3 regions of the Pantoea phytobeneficialis genome follow, and region 1 is predicted to be linked to each of the others. Evidence: predicted binding sites of a transcription regulator. Region 1 holds the regulator's gene; each other region holds the start of a gene.
The links. The regulator PhoB, encoded in region 1, activates phosphate uptake and scavenging genes when phosphate is short. The targets are predictions, from matches to a motif close to CTGTCATAAAACTGNCNNAT.
Positions count from the first base shown of each region.

Region 2: phoA (alkaline phosphatase) is a predicted target of PhoB. The motif match lies at 2,385-2,404, and genes of this name have one in related genera.
Region 3: pitA (inorganic phosphate transporter PitA) is a predicted target of PhoB. The motif match lies at 2,633-2,652, and genes of this name have one in related genera.

Region 1 is NZ_CP024636.1:1,031,132-1,035,375, reverse strand. It holds gene CTZ24_RS04645 (PstS family phosphate ABC transporter substrate-binding protein) at 1-575, opposite strand, end outside; gene phoR (phosphate regulon sensor histidine kinase PhoR) at 700-2,013, opposite strand; gene phoB (phosphate response regulator transcription factor PhoB) at 2,028-2,717, opposite strand; gene sbcD (exonuclease subunit SbcD) at 2,914-4,131, shown strand; gene CTZ24_RS04625 (AAA family ATPase) at 4,128-4,244, shown strand, end outside.
Region 2 is NZ_CP024636.1:3,646,805-3,651,048, reverse strand. It holds gene CTZ24_RS16825 (hypothetical protein) at 1-412, shown strand, start outside; gene CTZ24_RS16820 (NUDIX domain-containing protein) at 436-858, shown strand; gene phoA (alkaline phosphatase) at 917-2,323, opposite strand; tRNA gene CTZ24_RS16810 (tRNA-Ser) at 2,569-2,656, shown strand; gene phoH (phosphate starvation-inducible protein PhoH) at 2,772-3,560, opposite strand.
Region 3 is NZ_CP024636.1:4,085,786-4,090,029, reverse strand. It holds gene uspA (universal stress protein UspA) at 1-180, opposite strand, end outside; gene uspB (universal stress protein UspB) at 591-926, shown strand; gene pitA (inorganic phosphate transporter PitA) at 972-2,471, opposite strand; gene CTZ24_RS19045 (BaiN/RdsA family NAD(P)/FAD-dependent oxidoreductase) at 2,713-3,903, shown strand; gene CTZ24_RS19040 (hypothetical protein) at 3,904-4,244, opposite strand, start outside.

The DNA of each region.
Region 1 (4,244 bases):
TCCGCCACATCAGCACGGAAGTCGCCCTTGCACAGCACCTGCTGCTTGAAGAAGCCCCAGGTGCCGGACGCGGAGTTACGTCCGTAGCGTTGGATACTACGCGTGGCCCAATGTGGATCGGTCAGACCGACATCCCCCCAGCGCTGCGGCACCTGCTGCGCACCGCACAGACGCGTTACTGAAAACAGCGCATCAAGCTGCTGTGGCGCAATTTGCTTCAGCGGATTGTCCTGATTGACCACCACCACCAGCGCATCCATTGCCACCGGCACCGCCAGCGGAGGATAGCCATAGCGCGCGATAAACAGTTGGCGCTCATCGACCTGCATCGGGCGGCTCATCGCGCCAAGCTGGGCAGCACCCGCCGCCAGCGCAGTGGGTGCCGTTGATGAACCCGCCGCCTGTACCTGCACATTCACCCCCGGTGACTGACGGCTGAAATCCTCGCCCCACAACGTCATCAGATAACCGAGGGTATCAGAACCGACACTGCTCAGATTGCCCGCCAGCATGGTTTGTTGCCCCTGCGCCAGCACAGAGAACGACAGCAAAATGAACAGCAGCAACGATTTCATGCAGGGATTCCACGTAGCGGCGCGATTTATCGCGCAGTCTTTTGAGCGATTTATCGCGCAGTTTTTTGGTGTTCCAATTGAACGGCGCGCGATAAATCGTGCCGCTACGGGGAAATCAGAACGCTTATTGCGCCACATTCTCCCGTATCTGGCTGGCGACGATCAACCGTGACGGCAGGATAAAGCTGAAACACGTTTCCTGATGCGGCACGCTGGTGATTTCCAGCCGGGCGTTGTGGTGACCGAGGGCATGCTTAACAATCGCCAGCCCAAGGCCGCTGCCACCGGTAGCGCGCGAACGCGCTTTATCCACCCGGTAGAAACGTTCGGTCAAACGTGGCAGATGTTCCGGGCTGATCCCTGGCCCGTTATCGCACACCTTAAACTCGGCACCTTGTTTATTACGTAGCCAGCTGATATCAATGCGCGTCCCTTCCGGCGTATGGTTGACCGCGTTATACACCAGGTTGGAGATGGCGCTGCGCAACTGTTCATCATTACCCAGCACTTTGAGATGCGGATCGGTGTGAAAATGGATCTCATGACGCCCCTGGCTCAAAGTTTCCGCTTCGCGCTGGAGCAGCAACAGCATGGTCGGCACATCTACCGTCTCTTTCATATCGAGGGCGGGAGCAGCTTCAATGCGCGACAGCGTCAGCAGTTGCTTCACCAGGCTATCCATACGTCGTGTTTGCTCCGTCATGGTTTGCAACGCTTTGCTGCGTGAACGTTCGTTCATCACCGAATCGTTCATCATCTCCAGATAGCCTTGCAACACCGTCAGCGGGGTACGCAACTCATGGCTGACGTTGGCGAAGAAGTTACGTCGCGCGCCCTCCAGTTGATGCATTTGCGTCACATCACGCGCCACCATCAGCCACTGCCCTTCGCTGTAGGGCATCACGCGAAACTCCATATGACGTTGATTATTCAGCACCAACGTCAGCGGCTTATTAAAGTCACGCTGGCGGATATAGCGGGAGAATTCAGGATAGCGCAGCAAGTTGAGGATGTTCTGACCATTGTCTTCCGGCCAACGCAGGCCGAGATGCTGTTGCGCCAGGCCGTTACACCAGAAAATGATACCCTCTTCGGTGGTTAGCACCACCGCATCCGGCAGCGATTCCGCACCGCTGCGAAAGCGTTTGATCAGGTTGCCCAGCTCGCGACGACGACGACGGTTACGCAACTGCATTTGATACAGCCCGTAAAACAGCGGTTCCCAGCTGGCGCGTCCACCGGGCGGCGTCATGGATCGATCAACCCATAACCAATGGGAGAGTCGCATCAGGTTCCAGAAATGCCACAACAGCAAACCCAAGACCGCGATCAGCAGCAGCCAGGGGAGATAGCCAAATACCAGACCTAAAATCAGTGCCGGCAGACAGACCAGCACCAGTTCGGTCAATAATCTCTTCCAGGAGAGTCGTTCCAGCACGGTAAAGACTCCGTTTAGTAGCGAGCAGAGAAACGATACCCTGTTCCGCGTACGGTTTGTACCATGCGATCGTGGCCGGAGACCTCCAGCGCTTTACGTAAACGACGGATATGCACATCGACAGTACGATCTTCGACATACACATTGGTACCCCAGACATGGTTCAGCAGTTGTTCGCGGCTGTAAACGCGTTCCGGGTGCGTCATAAAGAAGTGCAGCAATTTGTACTCAGTCGGTCCCATCTCCAGCGGCGTGGCTTCGGACATCACGCGATGTGATGACGGGTCGAGGCTCAGTCCCTGCATCTCAATCACCTCTTCCACCGCCATCGGCGAAATACGCCGCATCACCGCTTTGATACGCGCCATCAACTCTTTCGGGGAGAACGGTTTGGTGATGTAATCGTCAGCGCCCACTTCCAGACCGCGTACACGATCTTCTTCTTCGCCACGCGCCGTCAGCATCATCACCGGAATATCGCGCGTCATGGCTTCACGTTTCAGGTGCTTGATAAACTGGATACCGCTACCGCCGGGTAACATCCAGTCCAGCAAAATCAAATCCGGCCAGGGTTCGATGAGCTTCCCTACTGCGCTGTCATAATCTTCCGCCTCAATCGGCTGGTAATCGTTCTGTTCCAGCACGAAACATAACATTTCACGGATGGGAGCTTCGTCTTCCACAACCAAAATGCGCTTAGCCATTATTACTCCTGCTGATATGACGGCTGTCACTGGGATTTGCGGCGTCATTATGCGTCAGTTTTATGACACTTTTATGAAAAACCCAACCCTGGAAATTTAGTGGAAAAACAGAAATGTGACAGCCGTGAGGCGTTTTTTTTGCTTTCGTGGTGAAGTCGTTATAATTCCCCATCGCTTTTTCTGGCAGGGAGCATCCATGCGCATCATCCATACGGCAGACTGGCATCTGGGCCAGTTCTTTTACAGCAAAAGTCGCGCTGCTGAACATCAGGCATTTCTCGACTGGCTGCGCCAGCAGATTGACCAGCATCAGGTGGATGCGCTGATTATCGCCGGTGACCTGTTTGATACCGGCTCACCGCCAAGCTATGCGCGTGAAATGTTTAACCGCTTCGTGGTGGCGTTGCAGGCCAGCCGCTGCCAGTTGATCGTTCTGGCAGGGAACCACGATTCGGTGGCAACGCTCAATGAATCACGCGAACTGCTTGCCTGCCTCAACACGCAGGTGATCACCAGCGCTACGCCGCAGGGCGAGCAGCAGGTGCTGACCCTGAAGCAGCGCGACGGTACGCCAGGCGCGCTGCTGTGCGCCATCCCTTATCTGCGCCCGCGCGATATTTTGCGCAGCCAGGCCGGACAGTCCGGGCGGGAAAAACAGCTGTCGCTGCTGGAAGCCATCGAACAACATTATCAGCACTGCTTTGCCGCCGCAGAGGCGCAGCGCGCAGCACTCGGGGGCAAACTGCCGATTATCGCCACCGGCCATCTCACCACCGTCGGCGTAACCAAAAGCGACTCGGTGCGTGATATCTACATCGGCACCCTCGATGCCTTTCCGGCGCAGGCATTCCCTGCGGCGGATTACATCGCACTCGGCCATATTCACCGAGCACAACGCATTGCTGACAGCGATCATATTCGCTACAGCGGTTCGCCCATTCCACTCAGCTTTGATGAGTTGGGCCGCGACAAGAGCGTGTTTCTGCTGGATTTCAGCACCGGCCTTGATGCCGTGACGCCGCTGACCATCCCGCTGTTCCAGCCAATGCAGATGCTGAAAGGATCGCTGGCGGATATCGAACGGCAACTGGCGCTGTTCAAAGAAAAAGAGGGCGAACTGGCGGTGTGGCTGGATATTGAAATCACCACTCAGGAGCACCTGAGCGACCTGCAACGCCGCGTGGAACAACTGACGGAAAACTTACCGGTGGAGGTGCTACTGGTACGCCGCAGTCGCGAACAGCGCAGCCGCAGCCTGGCGCGACTGGATAACGAAACCCTGAGCGAATTGCAGGTTGAAGAGGTGTTTGCGCGTCGTCTGGCGCTGGAAGAGGATCTGGATGCCGACCAGGCAGCACACCTTACGCAACTGTTTCGCACCACCCTAGCCGCGCTGGAGAACCCCTCTGCATGAAAATCCTGACGCTGCGTTTTAAAAACCTCAACGCCCTGCGCGGAGAATGGTTTATCGATTTTCGCCGTGAGCCATTTGCCAGTAACGGTTTGTTTGCCATTACCGGGGCCACC
Region 2 (4,244 bases), 1.7 Mb from region 1:
CACCATTATGCCCTGGACCTCCTGGCAAAATAAAATCTGGAAAAAGAGTCAGGAACATTTAACCGTCAAAGCTGAGATTTTTACTGCATCAGAAAATCCCTGGGTAAACCATGACCTTTTTGGCGATAAGCTGGCAGCCGATTTACCTTCAGGTAGCAAAGTTACCATAAAGGTAAAAAGTAGCCTGGGTAATTTGCTGGAGGAACATACGGTTGAGCTGCCGGATGGACACCTGGATCGCTATAAGTGGCCCCCTTTTGCAGCCAATGAGTTCAATCAGATCTTTAAGCAGATTGTAATTGGTGAAAAAGAGGGAGATAACACCATCAACGTGATCGCTGGCTCGCAATATCGCAACCTGATATGGAAAAAAGAGCGCGCCAACCTGACTGTTGAAGTCTCAATTGATTAATCGTTGCCAGAACGGAAACAGAAGTGAACCACATTGAAGAGATGCGCGGCCAGGTTGGACACCGCTTATTACTGCTGGCAGGGACGCGTATCCTGTTACAACTGCGCAAGGATGGAAGTTGGGGCTTACCAGGCGGCTGGTTGGATCCTGGGGAATCACCAGAACAAACGGTGAAACGTGAAGTGAAGGAGGAAACCAATCTTGATGTACATCGGATGCAACTGTTAGGATTTTTTTGTGAGCCGGAATATACCCTTAACCAGGAGTACAACGAGGGAGACAACGCCGTAACGGCTCTCTATCAGGTTGATGAATGGTCGGGTGTGATGATCAATGATCCCAGTGAAAGCGATGAACTGACTTTTTTCTCATCTGATGAACTGCCGAAAAACCTGACAGAAAAGTGTCGGCACTCTATCCGTTGCTATTTGTCACATCAGCGTTAATTGTTTTCCCAACGTAAAAATCCACGCTTGCGCGTGGATTTTTTTAGGCTGGATTAGCTTACTTAATTCCCATCGCATCTTTCAGGGTGAAGAACAGGTCCGTCTGGTCAGTCAGTCCAACCACATTCGCCGCATGCGGGCCATAGGCAGCAATACGCAACTGAGTACCGGTATGCTCCTGTGAATCTTCTTCTGAGTTACCGTAACTGATGGTCATCACCGCGCCATCTTTGGTGTTCAGTGCCTGAGTCAAGCCTGGTGCTTTGGTACCATTTTCTACGATCTGGCTACTGTGCGCGTGATCTGCCGTCACCACGACCAGGGTATTGCCATGCTCGCGAGCAAAAGTCAGTGCCTGTTGTACCGCTTCATCAAGGTCAACGGTTTCACCAATTTGCCCACAAGGATTAGCGGCATGATCCTGTTTATCAATGGAGGCACCTTCAACTTGCAAGAAGAAGCCCTTGTCATTTTTGCTCAACAGATCCAGCGCTTTTTTGGTCATCTGCGCCAGTGTTGGCGTACTGACCGGGCGATCCTTATTCACTTCACAGGTGACTACCGGCTTATCAATATTGCCGTGATAACTGGCTTTCGGCCCCTGCCAGCGCACCGGCATATTACCTTCCGAGAACAGCCCCAGCAGCGGTTTGTTCTGATCCGCCTGCTGGACCGCATTCATACCGTCAAGGTTGTCCACCAGTTGAAAACCCAGTGCCTGAGCCTGCTCACGCAAAGTCTTGCCTTGATATTCCCCTGCTTTCGCCACTTCGCTGAAGGATTTAGCGCCACCACCCAGCGTGACATCCGCACGAGTTTTCAGCATCTGCTCGGTGATGGAACCTTTGCCACCCTGCTCCAGCGCGTTGCTCGGGCATAGCTCGCTGGTTTTTTCCGGGCCATAGCATTTACGTGAAGTGACATGAGCGATCAACGCCGCAGGCGTTGCATCCTGTAGCTCCGCAGTTGAAACGTTACCGGTGGCCTTACCGGCAGCTTTCGCCAGTTCCAGCAGCGTGGTTTGGTCTTTCCCATTCACATCGACGCCAATTGCGCCATTATAGGATTTGGTCCCCGTGGCCCACGCGGTCGCAGACGCTGCTGAATCCGTGACGTAGTTCGGTTTGTGGGTTTTCTTATCCAGCGAGTAATGGGTGTACTGACCGGTTAAAGGTAAGGCATCAATCCCGGGGAAAAAGCCACCTGCGCCCATTGCCTGATTACGTGCAGCAGTGATTTCTGAATCCCCCATACCGTCACCGATCAACAAAATGACATTTTTTGCCGTACTGTTACTCAGAGAAGCTTTGAGCGCCTCCGTTTGATCACCGGTCAGGCGACGCGCACCACCATGCTGAGTCAGGTCACCGGTGGCGGCACGCGAGTAGCTGGTTGCATCAGCAAGTGCTGCCGTCGCGAACAATGAGGTGATAAGCGGAACCGTAATCAAAGGTATCTTTTTCATTTATAAGCATCCTTATTCACAAATATAACCAAATGTTTCCGCTGACAAGTCTGCGACAATGCCGTGACACTTTTGTGACTGACACGCAATATTTTGATGACAGGATCGGCAAAACGAACAAGGCTAATGCAATCCGCTCAGAGCTTAAGCGAATAGAAAAAAAGGAGAAAATAGAGCTTGACCCTTTTCAGCTAACTCCCTATAGTAGCGCCCCGTTGACCCGCTGAGGTTGGCAAACAAAATGTGGTGAGGTGTCCGAGTGGCTGAAGGAGCACGCCTGGAAAGTGTGTATACGGCAACGTATCGGGGGTTCGAATCCCCCCCTCACCGCCATCATTCTGAAGAAGAGTCTGAACTAACGTTCAGACTTTTTTTTTTGCCTGTGCACCATACGTTGCGCACAAAAAAACCCGGCCGCAGCCGGGTTTTGTGTATCAAATCTCAATGGTTAACTGTAAGCATGTAGCGTACGCTGACACAAGGCCGAACGGACACAGTCGTCTTTGCCAAAACGAACCACGCCGATCATCTCATCTTCTTCGAATCGTCCCAAGGCATCCGCGAGTCCGGATGTCACTCCGCGCGGTAAATCGCACTGGGTAATATCGCCGTTGACGATGACGGTCACGTTCTCACCAAGACGCGTCAGGAACATCTTCATCTGCGCAGCGGTGACGTTTTGTGCCTCGTCGAGAATCACCACGGCATTTTCGAAAGTACGTCCTCGCATATAAGCGAAGGGCGCGATCTCTACCTTGCCGATTTCCGGGCGCAGGCAGTACTGCATAAAGGAAGAGCCGAGACGTTTAACCAGAACGTCGTAGACCGGTCGGAAATACGGGGCGAATTTCTCGGAAATGTCTCCGGGGAGGAAACCGAGGTCTTCATCCGCCTGTAGGACCGGGCGTGTAACGATTATCCTGTCGATATCCTTATGTATCAGGGCCTCAGCCGCTTTGGCTGCGCTAATCCAGGTTTTTCCGCAGCCCGCTTCTCCGGTCGCGAAAATAAGCTGTTTCGTTTCTATGGCTTTAAGATAGTGCGCCTGAGCATCATTTCTGGCTTCAATTGGTGAACTGTCTCGCACATCGCGTGCCATGCCAATTGCATCCAACCCACCCATCTGCACCAGCGAAGTGACCGATTCTTCTTCACGCTGACGATGACTGCGAGAGTCATTACGAAGCACTCTGCGGGCTTCACGACGCGCTTTGATCACTGCTTTCTGTCTTCCCATAGTGGCACCTTACAGTTGGTTTCATTTATCGCTTCAGGATTATCCTGTTGCGATGACGTGAACGCTTTAGAGGTTGACGTGGCTTCCTTTAGAGCCGTTTCGAGCCATTGAGAATAGTGTGCAACAACGCGCAAACGCTGTTACGCACCGGTAAGAAATATGAGATTGAAAAAGAACGAAGCTTGAAAAGTGAAGAGGAAACTTTCGAGGGAAAAAATCCCCCGCAGTGAACTGCGTATGTTGAAGGGTATTTACCTGTCCTTTGAAGGACCGAATCATGCGCGAACTCCAGTGACCTTAGCCACACATCTGACAACGCTTATGATTAAAATGCATCATATTTGCGGTAATTTGCAACAGTAATTTTACCTGGTGACCAACAAAAAGTGACCAGGCCCCGTAAGCAGTTCACAGCTTAAATTAAATTTGTTTTATTTATCATGTAATTGATTAATTCGACTGCGCATGAAGTTTTTAGGAGGATTCGGAAATCATTCTGACCAGTTAATCCAACTAAAAAACATGAAAGATCGCTGCTCCGTTTTCGCAGTCCGGTCAGTGGAAAGTACATTTATTAATCAATCGGGTGTAAGAAGGAACAAGGATGAGCTTACTGAGGTAAATGGCCCTTACCCAGCTTCTATTCTCACTGAAACGTTTCTTGTGCAAAACGTGCGATAAAAA
Region 3 (4,244 bases), 1.3 Mb from region 1:
TTTCTGCATATCACCTAAATTGACGTCAATCAGCCCGGTGTAGAGGTCTGAATAATTCACATCAACGTGGATTAATGAGATTTTCGCATCATAAGGACGTGCCAGTGAGACGGCTTTTTCAACCAGTAACTGGCTTTCAGGGGAAAGGTCTACTGCAATCAGGATGTGTTTATAAGCCATGATATAACTCCTTTCACAAGATTCTGGGGGCAACCCGAATTCCTGCCACGTCACGGCTGGCGAAATCCTTTGCGCATAACGGCGATAAGCGCCACCCATCGAGATTTATGCTTTGCAGGCGGTTTGTTGTTATACCCCCAGTATAGCCAGAGTTGTTAACAAATGCTGCAAGGCGCTGCGCCGCTGTGAGGAAGATCAAGGGTTATCGCTTTTTTCGCTCGCGGTGAACGAAAATCATCGCTGGAAAAATTTTTACCAAATCTCCTACACTGAAAATGACGGTCATACATCTCCTGATGACTTACCGCCGGACTCGCAAAAAAACAACGCAATTCGATTCATTCAGTGGAAGGCTTTCTCGTGGAGCGTTTACAGCGTTGCGTCTCCACGTCTCCAGCCGGGAGGGGATCATGATTAGCACTATCGCGCTTTTTTGGGCTCTTTGTGTAGTTTGTCTGGTGAATATGGCGCGCTACTTCTCTTCTCTGCGCTCGTTATTGGCGGTGCTACGCGGTTGCGATCCGCTGTTATATCAATATGTGGATGGTGCTGGCTTCTTTACGTCGCACGGTCAGCCCAGCAAACAGGTGCGCCTGGTGCGCTATATCTGGGAGAAGCGCTATCGTGACCATCACGACGAAGAGTTTATTCGTCGCTGTGAACGGGTACGCGGGCAATTTATTTTGACCAGCGGGCTGTGTGGGCTGGTGGTTGTCAGCCTGATCGCGATGGCGGTCTGGCAATAAAAAAAGGGCGACATTGCTGTCGCCCTTCGGTGTCTGAAGCGGTGATTACACCAGCTTCAGCGCAATCCAGTACAAGGAACCGGACAACAGAATACACACCGGCAGGGTAAACACCCACGCCATCGCGATATTCTTGATGGTACGGCTTTGCAGACCGCCACCATCAACCAACATGGTCCCGGCGACTGACGACGACAGAATGTGCGTGGTGGAAACCGGCATCCCGGTGTAGCTGGCAATGCCAATCGACACCGCTGCCGTCACCTGCGCTGACATACCCTGCGCGTAGGTCATGCCTTTCTTACCAATCTTCTCACCGATAGTGGTCGCCACACGACGCCAGCCAATCATGGTGCCGACGCCAAGCGCCAGGGCTACGGCCATGATGATCCACACCGGCGCATACTCAACGGTTCCCAACAGATCGCTTTTCAGCTTGTTCAGGAAACGCTGGTCGTCAGCGCTGGTTTCCGGCAGCTTCGCCGCTTTATCGGCGGTATCGGAGATGCACAGCAGCAGACGACGCATCTGGCTGCGCTGGTCAGGTGTCAGGTCACTGTAGCTTTGCAGATTGTTCAGTAAGCCCTGAGCTCGCTGAATCGCTGGCAGCGCACGGGCGCTATCGCAGTGGAATTCATGCGGGCCATTGATGGACTCTTCTGGCGCAGGCACCGCAGGCGGCACCATCTGCACGATGTGCGTCAGGGTTTCGCTGTGCTGCTGGTAGTACTGCTCCAGATGGTTGACGGCATCACGGGTACGGGTGATGTCATAACCGGAGGCATTCATGTTGACCACGAAACCCGCAGGTGCGACACCAATCAGCACCAGCATGATCAGGCCAATGCCTTTCTGACCATCGTTCGCACCGTGTGAATAGCTTACGCCAATGGCGGAAACAATCAGGGCGATACGCGTCCAGAATGGCGGCTTTTTCTTGCCGTCGATTTTCTCGCGATCGGCTGGCGTCATATGAATACGCGAGCGTTTCTTGGTGCTGCTCCAGTAGCGGCGCAGCAGGAAAATCAGGCTACCGGCAATCACCAGACCGACAATCGGCGACAGGATCAGGGAAAGGAAGATATTCAGAACTTTTGGCAGGTTGAGCGCATCAACCACCGACGTTCCGGTCATCAGAGCATTGGTCAGACCGATACCAATAATGGCACCAATCAGGGTATGGGAGCTGGACGCCGGCAGGCCAAGATACCAGGTGCCGAGGTTCCAGATAATCGCAGCCAGCAGCATGGAGAACACCATAGCCAGGCCGTGAGCTGAACCAACATTTAATAGCAGATCGGTGGGGAGCATATGAACAATGGCATAGGCCACGCTCAAACCGCCCAGCAAAACACCGAAAAAGTTGAAAACACCTGCCATCACAACCGCCAGCTGCGCCCGCATCGCACGGGTGTAGATAACTGTCGCGACCGCGTTGGCTGTGTCGTGGAAACCGTTGATTGCTTCGTAAAACAATACAAACAGCAGGGCAAGAACCAATAACAGGCCGGTACTCAGGTCAAGACCAGCAAACAGATGTAGCATAAACGTTACGCCATTTTGGAGGACATGAACGCGGCGCATTATCCGCGACAACGTGCTGTATGGGAAAGGGAAATATAGTCTTTTTTTGTCTTAATGTTGCCAGTCACACGCCTAAACAAGGGAAAAATGCCGAAATATGAGTCATTTACAATATGACATATTTACGGCATTTTTTTGACACTGGCGTCAAAGAGGACAGATCACTACAATCAGCGCCTTTCGGGTGAAGTGAGAAAAAGCAGTGGAAAAGTTTGACGTTATCATTGTTGGCGCGGGTGCTGCGGGCATGTTCTGTGCTGCACAGGCCGGACAGCGTGGCCTGCGTGTGCTGCTGCTTGATAACGGCAAAAAAGCGGGCCGCAAAATTCTGATGTCGGGCGGCGGACGCTGCAATTTCACCAATATGTATACCGAACCCGCAGCTTACCTGTCGCACAACCCGCATTTCTGTAAATCTGCGCTGGCGCGCTATACCCAGTGGGACTTTATCGATCTGGTCAATCGTCACGGCATCGCATATCACGAGAAAACGCTGGGCCAGTTGTTCTGCGATGATTCGGCGCAGCAAATCGTGGATATGCTGCTGGCCGAGTGTGAAGCCGGACAGGTGACGCTCCGGTTGCGCAGCGAAGTGCTGAGCGTGCAGCGTGACGACGCAGGCTACACCCTGCAACTGAACGGCATGACGGTGCAGGCGGAGAAGTTGGTGATCGCCAGCGGTGGCTTATCGATGCCGGGGCTGGGAGCTTCACCGTTCGGTTATAAAGTGGCGGAGCAGTTTGGTTTGAAAGTGTTCCCGACGCGCGCTGCGCTGGTGCCTTTTACTCTGCATAAACCGCTGCTGGAACAATTGAACACCTTATCCGGCGTGGCGTTACCCACCACCATCACTGCGCAGGACGGCACCTTATTTAAAGAGGCGTTGTTGTTTACCCATCGCGGTTTATCTGGCCCGGCGGTGTTGCAAATCTCCAGTTACTGGCAGCCCGGCGAGTTCGTGACGGTGGATTTATCCCCGGCAACGCCGCTGGATGGGTTTATTAATATCCAGCGTGACGCCCATCCGAATCTCAGCCTGAAAAACAGCCTGGCGAAAATTTTGCCGAAGCGCCTGGTGGAAGTGTTGCAGGCGCTGAACCAGATCCCTGACGTCACCCTGAAGCAGCTCAACAGCAAGCAGCAGGGCGAACTGGTGCAAACCCTGCATCAGTGGCGGGTACAGCCAAACGGCACCGAAGGCTACCGCACAGCTGAAGTGACGCTGGGCGGCGTGGATACCACCCTGTTATCGTCAAAAACCCTGGAAGCACGCGATGTGCCCGGATTATATTTTATCGGCGAAGTGGTGGATGTGACCGGCTGGCTGGGTGGCTATAACTTCCAGTGGGCGTGGAGTTCCGCCTGGGCGTGCGCGCAGGCGTTGTCATCCTGATTACGGCAACTTGAGATTGATCAGGTAATCATACTGAATACGTGAAATATCCAGCGGGGCCCCGCCTTCAAAATAGACCTTCATAAACTCGGCAGGTCGGCCAACAATATCAACGCGCTGATAGGCTGAGCTGATAAATCGGGTCAGTATCTGCTGAATTGCCGCGGCCTGATCGCCCGGAAGTGCATTTTTACCGGTGACATTTTGTTCAAAAGTCAGGGGAGGGCTGTCTTCATCAGGTTTGTACTGTACGCGTTTGACATAGACGTCATTGCGGAATTCAGAAAATGCATTGTGGGTGGTATTGAACATATCGGCGAGATTTTTGATATGTGACGCCA